Regions from separate parts of the Stenotrophomonas sp. YJH_SMC_14-1 genome, predicted to be linked through region 2. Evidence: predicted binding sites of a transcription regulator. Region 2 holds the regulator's gene; the other holds the start of a gene.
The links. Region 2 encodes FliA, which starts transcription of late flagellar genes. Its sites were predicted from a motif close to TAAAGTTTNNCNNNCNNNGGCCGATAA; they were not measured.
Positions count from the first base shown of each region.

Region 1 (4,503 bases), on a different contig from region 2:
GCAGGTGCTGACCTGGTACCGCAGTGCGATGGCCAGCGGGTTCGGTTGGGCGATGGCGGTGGCGGGTGCGCTGGCCCTGCTTGCGGCGCTTGGGCTGCATCGGCAGCGTGCATCGGCTTGACGCGCAGCATTCAGCCCTGCTGGCGTTGCGGGTCCTCTGCCGTGCGTTCGATCGCCTGAGGCTGTTGTTGCTGCTGGCGCGCGTTGGCGTGGCGTGCGTGTCCACCTTCGCGTCCGATCGTGGCCATGTGCTGGCGGTCGCGGCTGATCGCTTCGCCGCCCTTGCGGCCTGCGGCACGTGCTTCGGCCGGACTGAATTCGTGCGCATTGCCGGAGGCATGTGCCGCGCGCCCGCCCTTGGCGGCGATCGCGCGCTGTTTGTCCTGGTCCATCGAGGCGAAGCCCCGGTTGGAGCTGCGCGGGTTCTGCTCAGTCATGTGAAATCTCCTGCAGTGTGGACGCCGCCTTCGTGGGCGACGGCGTCCATGCTTGGCCATCGCACGCTAAGTCCAGGTCGCCATCTTCGCCCCGGTTTTCACGCGCCCTGCGCACGGGGATGATCACGCAGCCGGCCCGGCGGCCGCATTCGTCGCGTATTCACTGCCGGCCCTCGGATGCGCGGCAAGGCCGGCGGCCGCAGTGGCGGTGCCGCACATATGTTCGATGGTCCTGTGCTGCTGCCCGATGGCTATCGGATAAACGTTCCGACCGGCAACCGATCAGACTGCGCACCGGTGGCAACGGCGAACGGACCGGTGTCGCGCCCCACGCGGCAGGCGGCGACGATCCACTCTCCATCGCGCGTCAACTGCTGGCTCCGCCGAAGTCGTCAGGATGAACGCACAGTTGCGCGGTCGTCCTATCGCAGATGTTCCGTTGCATGCCTAGAATCGAAGCATCCCGGTAGTTCCCGGGCGCTTCGAGTGAATGGACTCAATGAAGATTCTGTTGACCGGCAGTTCCGGGCGGATCGGGCGCGCGATCTTCGGCGCGCTGGCGGCTGCCCATGAAGTGGTGGGTCTGGACCGCAGTCCGTTTGCCACCACGCGCATCATTGCCGATGTCACCGATCATCAAGCCGTCGTGCGCGCGGTGCAGGGCGTCGACGCGGTCATCCATACCGCGGCCCTGCATGCGCCACACGTCGGCCTGGTACCGGACGCGGTGTTCCAGCAGATCAACGTGGACGCGACTGCGCACCTGCTGCAGGCGGCGCGCGAGGCAGGCGCACGGCGGTTCGTGTTGACCAGTACCACCGCGCTGTACGGCCACGCGGTGGTGGCAGGGGGATGCCGCTGGATCGATGAGGATACCGAGCCGCTGCCGCGAACGATCTACCACCGCAGCAAGCTGCAGGCCGAGGCCCTGGCTGAAGCTGCCGCCGCACCGGACTTCGGGGTGCGCGTGCTGCGGATGGGGCGCTGCTTCCCGGAACCGCCGGAACGGATGGCGATGTTCCGGTTGCATCGTGGGATCGACGCCCGTGACGTGGCCAGTGCCCATGCCGCGCTGCTGCTGGATGAGGGGCCGGCCTTCGCCCGCTACATCGCCTGCGCCGCGACCCCGTTCCGGCGCGAGGATTGCCTGGAACTGGCCACCCAGCCGCGCAATGTACTGGCCCGGCGCGTACCGCAGCTGCTGGCCGAGTTCGAGCGCCGCGGCTGGCCGTTGCCGCTGAGCGTCGACCGCGTCTACGACAGCGCCCGCATCCGCAGGGAGCTGGGGTGGCAGCCGCGTTTCGGGCCGGACGCCGTGCTGCAGCAGTACGCCGCAGGCAGCATCGAGGTGTTGCCACGCGCGGAGTGGATCAAGGATCGGGTGGCCGAATAGGGGAAGCGGGGACGGATCCCTGTCCCGTCCCTGAGTGGATTCAGGAATGTGTAGGCCGGTCGCCTCAACCTCGTTGGCAGGCGGCCGCTAACCCGGTGCGCTTCCTGCGCCGGGCGGGTCCCGGCGGCCGGTGGCCTGCGCGACGGATCGCGCGCCTGCGCGGTGCCCTTCCGGTGCCGGTCGTCCTGAACTGCCTTGCGGACCCCTCCATGCCTTCTTCCCGTTCCGCCGCTGCCCGCCGCCCGGGCAGCATCGCCCACAAGCTGATGCTGGGCACCGCCGTCATCGCGCTGCTGTGCTTCGGCCTGACGGCGTTCCTGATCTATCGCCAGGCCAGTGCCAGCCTGATCGATGCCTCGCGCCAGACCATGACCAGCGAGGCCAACGCTGAAGCGCGCCAGGTCGCCGCCGACCTGGGCACGGCGTTTGCCAGCAACGATGCCATGGTCGAAGCCGTGCTCGCCCAGCGTGCGCGGGGCGACGTGCCCGATCGCGCCAGCCTGGCTGCCGTGCTGGGCGAGCAGCTGCGCACCCACCCGGAGTGGCTCGGCAAGAGCACCATGTGGGAGGCCGATGCCTTCGATGGCAAGGATGCCGAGTTCGCCAATACCGCGATGCACGATGCCAGCGGCCGCTACATGAGCTACTGGGCCTGGCATGACGGCAAGCCGCAGCAGTCGACCATGACCGACTACACCGAAGCCGCCGACGGCTCGGCCGACTGGTATGTGGTACCCAGCCGCGACAAGCTGCCCAAGGTAAGCGAGCCCTATGCCTACGACATCGCCGGCCAGCAGGTGCTGATGAGCACGTTGAGCTCGCCGATCGTCGAAAACGGTACCTTCCTCGGCGTGTTCACCGTCGACTTCTCGCTGGCGGCGCTGCAGAAGCACCTGGCGACGCTGACGCCGATGGGCGCAGGCCGCGTCGAGCTGCTTTCGCCCAACGGCGTGGTGCTGGCCTCGGCGAATGCCGCCGAGATCGGCAAGCCGCGCACCGACGCATTGACCCGCAGCATGCTGGCCGACATCGCCGCCGACCGCCGGTTCGAAGCCTTCACGCCCGATGCAGCCGGCAACGTGCGCGTCTACGTGCCGCTACGCGTGGGCAATGCCCCGCAGCGCTTCGCGCTGGGCGTGGTGATGCCGCACGCGGTGATCGTGGCCGAGGCGCGCCAGCTGCTGTGGTTGACGCTGCTGGTGGGCGTGGTGGCCGCGCTGACGCTGAGTGCCGGCGTCTATGTGCTGCTGCGCCGCCTGGCGATCCGCCCGTTGGCCGAAGCGGTGCGGGTGGCGGGTGACGTCGCCGCCGGCAAGCTCGACAGCACCTTGCCTGCGCGCAGCAACGATGAAGTGGGCCGCCTGCTGGACGCGATGCAGGGCATGCGCGGGCAGCTGCAGGCGGTGATGGCGGCGCAGGCGGAAATGGCGCGCCGCCACGATGCTGGCGAGCTGAGCTACCGCATGGACGCCACTGCCTTCCCCGGCGAGTACGGCCGCATGGTGGCCGACAGCAACCAGCTGGTGGCTTCCAGCAATGCGGTCACCCAGCGCCTGGTCGAGGTGATGCAGCGTTACGCGGTGGGTGACCTCAGCGTGGACATGGAAGCGCTGCCGGGCGAGAAGGCGGTGTTCACCGCAGCGATGGCCACCACCAAGAGCAACCTGGCCGCGATCAACGAGCAGATCCAGCAGCTGGCCGCCGCCGCGGCAGCCGGCGACTTCGCTGTACGCGGTGATGCCCAGCGCTTCGACCACGATTTCCGCCGCATGGTGGAGACCCTCAACATCATGATGCAGGTCAGCGATCACAACCTGGCTGAGCTTTCGACGCTGCTTCGCGCGATTGCCGCCGGCGACCTCAGCGCACGCATGCGCGGTGATTTCCATGGCGTGTTCGCGGTGATGCGCGACGATGCCAACAGCACCGTGCAGCAGTTGACCCAGATCGTCGGCCAGATCCAGCAGTCGGCCGCCAGCATCCGCCTGGCGGCGGGTGAGATCGCTGCGGGCAACAGCGATCTCTCGCGTCGTACCGAGCAGCAGGCCGCCAACCTGGAAGAAACCGCCGCCTCGATGGAGGAGCTGACCTCCACCGTGCGCCAGAACGCCGACCACGCGCTGCAGGCCAATACCCTGGCAGGATCCGCCGCTGACGTTGCCAGCGAGGGCGGGGAAGTGGTCAACCAGGTGGTGCAGACCATGGAGCAGATCGAGGCCTCCTCGCAGCGCATCGCCGAGATCATTTCGGTGATCGACGGCATCGCGTTCCAGACCAACATCCTGGCGTTGAATGCGGCGGTGGAAGCGGCGCGGGCCGGTGAGCAGGGCCGCGGCTTCGCGGTGGTCGCCAGCGAAGTGCGCGCGCTGGCGCAACGCTCGGCGGGCGCAGCGAAGGAGATCAAGGAACTGATCGACGCATCCGTGGCGCAGGTCGGTGCCGGTGCGCAGCTGGTGCACGGTGCGGGCCGTACCATGCAGGCCATCGTCGGCCAGGTGGGGCGCGTCAACGAGATCATGGCCGAGATCTCGGCTGCGTCGCGCGAACAGTCCGCCGGCATCGAGCAGGTCAACCAGACCGTGGTGCAGATGGATGAGACCACCCAGCAGAACGCCGCACTGGTGGAGGAGGCAAGCGCCGCGGCGCGGGCGATGGAGGAGCAGGCCGAGCAGC
Region 1 covers NZ_JCAFVK010000005.1:204,915-209,417, reverse strand. The annotation lists gene AC5P9P_RS14100 (MFS transporter) at 1-121, shown strand, start outside; gene AC5P9P_RS14095 (KGG domain-containing protein) at 132-437, opposite strand; partial or broken gene AC5P9P_RS14090 (S41 family peptidase) at 559-838, shown strand; gene AC5P9P_RS14085 (NAD-dependent epimerase/dehydratase family protein) at 937-1,830, shown strand; gene AC5P9P_RS14080 (methyl-accepting chemotaxis protein) at 2,040-4,503, shown strand, end outside.
Region 1: AC5P9P_RS14080 (methyl-accepting chemotaxis protein) is a predicted target of FliA. The motif match lies at 1,895-1,921, and genes of this name have one in related genera.

Region 2 (4,503 bases):
GCCCGCGACGTGGCCATGCAGATCCCGCTGGAGACCGAAGCCCATCGTGGCCGCGGCCTGATGCTGGGGCTGATCTCGCGCAAGCTGCCGATCGCCCCGGTCGACCCGCTGGAAGAAGGCGGCGTGATCGCCCTGGTCGGCCCGACCGGCGCCGGCAAGACCACCACCATCGCCAAGCTGGCCTCGCGCTTCGCCGAGAAGCATGCGCCGCGCGATGTGGCCCTGGTGACCACCGACACCACCCGCATCGGCGCCCGCGAGCAGCTGTACGGCTACGGCCGCCAGCTCGGCATCGCGGTGCACGAGGCCAACAGCGGCACCGACCTGGACCAGCTGCTGGAACGCCTGAAGGACTACAAGCTGGTGCTGATCGACACCGCCGGCCTGGGCCCGCGCGACCGCGCGCTGGCCGCGCAGCTGCAGTGGCTGCGCGCCGCCCGCCAGGTACGCACCCTGCTGGTGCTGCCGGCCAACACCAGCTTCGGCGACATGGACGAGGTGGTCCGCCGCTTCGGCGCCGCCAACCTGCAGGGCCTGGTGTTGAGCAAGCTGGACGAGACCGGCCGCTTCGGCAACGCCCTGTCAGTGGCCGTGGACCACGCCCTGCCGATCACCTGGGTGACCGATGGCCAGGACGTTCCGGAGGACCTGCACCGGGCCAGTGCGGCCAATCTCGTACTTCGCCTTGAAGATTTGCGCCGCGCGGCCGATATGCCCTGCAACCCGGAGTTGAACCATGCCGTCGCGTGAGTACGCCAAGCTGACCAAGACCTTCCCGCTGTCGGCCACCCGCAGCGAGCCGCTCGGCCCTGTGCGCACCATTGCCGTCACTGGCGGCAAGGGCGGCGTGGGCAAGACGAATGTGTCCGCCAACCTGGCGGTGGCACTGGCCGGCATGGGCAAGCGCACGCTGCTGCTGGACGCCGACCTGGGCCTGGCCAACATCGACGTGATCCTGGGGCTGAACCCGACCTTCACGCTGGCCGACCTGGTCGCCGGCCGCTGCTCGCTGGACGACGTCATCGTCGAAGGCCCGAACGGCGTGCTGGTGGTGCCGGCCGCGTCCGGCCGCCGGCACATGGCCGAGCTGGCCCCGGCCGAGCACGTCGGCCTGGTCAACGTGTTCTCCGAGCTGGAACGCGAACTGGACATCATGGTGGTGGACACCGCCGCCGGCATCACCGACGGCGTGCTGACCTTCTGCCAGGCCGCGCAGGACACCGTGGTGGTGGTATGTGACGAGCCGGCCTCGATCACCGACGCCTACGCGCTGATCAAGGTGCTGTCGCGCGAACGCGGCGTGGACCGCATCCAGGTAGTGGCCAACATGGTGCGCGACCCCAACGAGGGCCGCGTGCTGTACGAAAAGCTGACCCGCGTCTGCGAGAAGTTCCTCGCCGATGTCTCGCTGAACTACCTGGGCTGCGTGCCGCAGGACGACTGGCTGCGCCTGTCGGTGCAGCGCCAGCAGCCGGTGGTGAAGGCCTACCCGTCCAGCCCGGCCGCGCTGGCGATCACCGAGATCGCGCGTCGCACCGCACGCTGGCAGGCGCCGACCGAACCGCGTGGCGGCGTCGAGTTCTTCCTCGAGCGCATCCTCAAGCAGCGCGGGGTGGCCGCATGAAAGGCGCAGCCCAGTACAGGGAAGTCCAGCGCTCGGCGGCCAACGAGGTCATCGCCCAGCATTCGGACCTGGTGCGGCGCATCGCCCACCACCTGGCCGCGCGGTTGCCGGCCAGCGTTGAAGTGGACGACCTGATCCAGGCCGGCATGATGGGCCTGATCGAAGCGTCGCGCAGCTACGACGCCGACCAGGGCGCCTCGTTCGAGACCTATGCCTCGATCCGCATCCGCGGTTCGATGATCGACGAGATCCGCCGTGGCGACTGGGTGCCGCGCTCGGTGCACCGCCGTGCCCGCGATGCCGCCGCCACCATCCGCCGCCTGGAACAGAGCAGCGGCCGCGCCGCCAGCGCCACCGAGGTGGCCGCCGCGATGGAGATGCCGCTGCCCGAATACCTGCGGTTGATGGAGGACGCCGCACGTGGCCAGGTGCTGAGCCTGGAGTCGCGCATCGAGGACCAGGGCGAGCTGGACACCGTCGCCCAAGGCGGCCCGACCCCGCAGCAGGTGCTGGAGCGGGGTGAATTCGGCCGCGAGCTGGGCAAGGCCATCGGCCACCTGCCCGAGCGCGAACAGCTGGTGCTCTCGCTCTACTACGAGCAGGAACTGAACCTGAAGGAGATCGGCGCGGTGCTCGGCGTGAGCGAGTCGCGGGTCTGCCAGATCCACGGCCAGGCGGTGCTGCGCCTGCGTGGCCGGCTCAAGATTTTCGAGGCGGCGGACGCCGGCCTGGAAGAATGAACATGCCCGAGGCGGCTGCCCCCGGCCGCCCGGAATGAACAACAAAGGAACTCTGCTTTGAACAAGAACATGCGCATCCTGATCGTCGATGACTTCTCGACCATGCGTCGGATCGTCAAGAACCTGCTGGGCGATCTGGGCTTCACCAATACCGCCGAAGCCGAGGACGGGCATGCCGCGCTGTCGCTGCTGCAGAGCCAGCCGTTCGATTTCGTGGTCACCGACTGGAACATGCCGGTGATGACCGGCATCGAGCTGCTGAAGGCGATCCGTGCCGATGCCAAGCTGAAGACCCTGCCAGTGCTGATGGTCACCGCCGAAGCCAAGCGCGAACAGATCATCGAAGCCGCCCAGAACGGCGTGAACGGCTACATCATCAAGCCGTTCACTGCGCAGACGCTGGAAGAGAAGCTCGGCAAGATCTTCGAACGCCTGGCGGCCAGCGCCTGATGGATACCACGGTCGACAAGAGCGCCCTCGCCCTGCGCCTGCAGGAAGCCCTGGACGCACTCGAGTCCGGTGACGAGGCCGCCTGGCGGCAGCGCATCGACGGACTGGTCGCGCTGCGTACGCAGCCGATGATGAGCGGCCTCTCGCGGCTGGCCCGCGAGCTGGGGCAGGCACTGGGTGAGCTGCCGACCGTGCCCAGCGAGGCCGGTGAGCTGGACGACGCCTGCGCACGCCTGGACCACGTGGTGGCCATGACCGAACAGGCCACGCACCGCACCCTGGACCTGGCCGAGGAATGCCGCAGCCTGACCGAACAGCTGCGTGCTGAAGGCCTGCAGCCGGGCCAGGACGCGCAGCTCGAGCGCATCCGCCACAACCTGACCGAGATCGCCCTGACCCAGAGCTACCAGGACCTGACCGGGCAGATCATCCGTCGCGTGGTCGGCATCGTCCGCCGCGTGCACGAGGGCTTCGGCGCACTCGGCCTGCCGCCGGAACAGCATCGCACCGACCCGGAACTGGCCGGGCCGGCACTGAAGGGACTGGACCGCCACGCGGTCTCGCAGAACGACGCCGACGACCTGTTGTCGGATCTGGGGCTGTAAGCATGAGCGCGGTATCCGACGACATCACTGCCGATTTCATCATCGAGGCACAGGAAATCCTGGATCGCCTGGGCGAACAGCTGGTGTCGCTGGAGCAGGCACCGCAGGACACCGAGCAGCTCAACGCGGTGTTCCGTGGATACCACACGCTCAAGGGCGGTGCCGGCTTCCTTGGCGTCACTGCGATGGTCGAGCTGTGCCACGCCGCTGAAGAGGCCCTGGGCATCGCGCGTGCCGGGCAGGCGGTGCTGCAGGCCCACCACTTCGACGCCGCCCAGCAATCGCTGGACTACCTGCAGTCGATGCTGGACGCCGTGTCCTCCGGCACCGAGCCGGGTTATGCGCCGCCGGACCTGATCGCGCAGTTCGACATGAACGGTGGCACTGCCGCGCCGGCCGCTGCGGCCGCGCCTGCGGCAGCCGGCAGCGACCTGATCACCGACGACGAATTCGAGGCCCTGCTCGACCAGCTGCATGGCGGCAACGCGCCGACCGCGGTCGCGCCGGCGAAGAAAGCCGACGATGGCCTGATCAGCGAAGACGAGTTCGAAGCCCTGCTGGACCAGCTGCACGGTGGCGCTGCGCCAGGCGCCAAGCCTGCTGCCGCCGTCGCGGCGGCCCCCGCCGCAGCACCGCGCCCGGCACCCGCCCCGGCACCTGCAGCCAAGCCGGCAGCCAAGCCGATGGCCGAGGCCGAGCACACCGTGCGCGTGGACACCAAGCGCCTGGATGCGATCGTCAACCTGATCGGCGAACTGGTGCTTTCCCGCAACCGCCTGAAGACCCTGCGTGCACGCCTGCGCGACGAGGAGCTGGACCGCGCCGTATCGACGCTGGACATCGCCACTGCCCGCCTGCAGTCGGCGGTGATGCGTACCCGCATGCAGCCGGTGGGCAAGGTGTTCTCGCGCTTCCCCAAGGTCGCCCGCGACGTCGCCCGCTCGCTGAAGAAGGAAGTGGACCTGGAGCTGGTCGGCGCCGAGACCGAGCTCGACCGCAACCTGGTCGAAGCGCTGGCCGACCCGCTGGTGCACCTGGTCCGCAACGCCATCGACCACGGCGTGGAAATGCCCGACCTGCGCGA
Region 2 covers NZ_JCAFVK010000015.1:27,883-32,385, forward strand. The annotation lists gene flhF (flagellar biosynthesis GTPase FlhF) at 1-750, shown strand, start outside; gene AC5P9P_RS20055 (MinD/ParA family ATP-binding protein) at 737-1,624, shown strand; gene AC5P9P_RS20060 (RNA polymerase sigma factor FliA) at 1,621-2,364, shown strand; gene cheY (chemotaxis response regulator CheY) at 2,422-2,814, shown strand; gene AC5P9P_RS20070 (protein phosphatase CheZ) at 2,814-3,419, shown strand; gene AC5P9P_RS20075 (chemotaxis protein CheA) at 3,422-4,503, shown strand, end outside.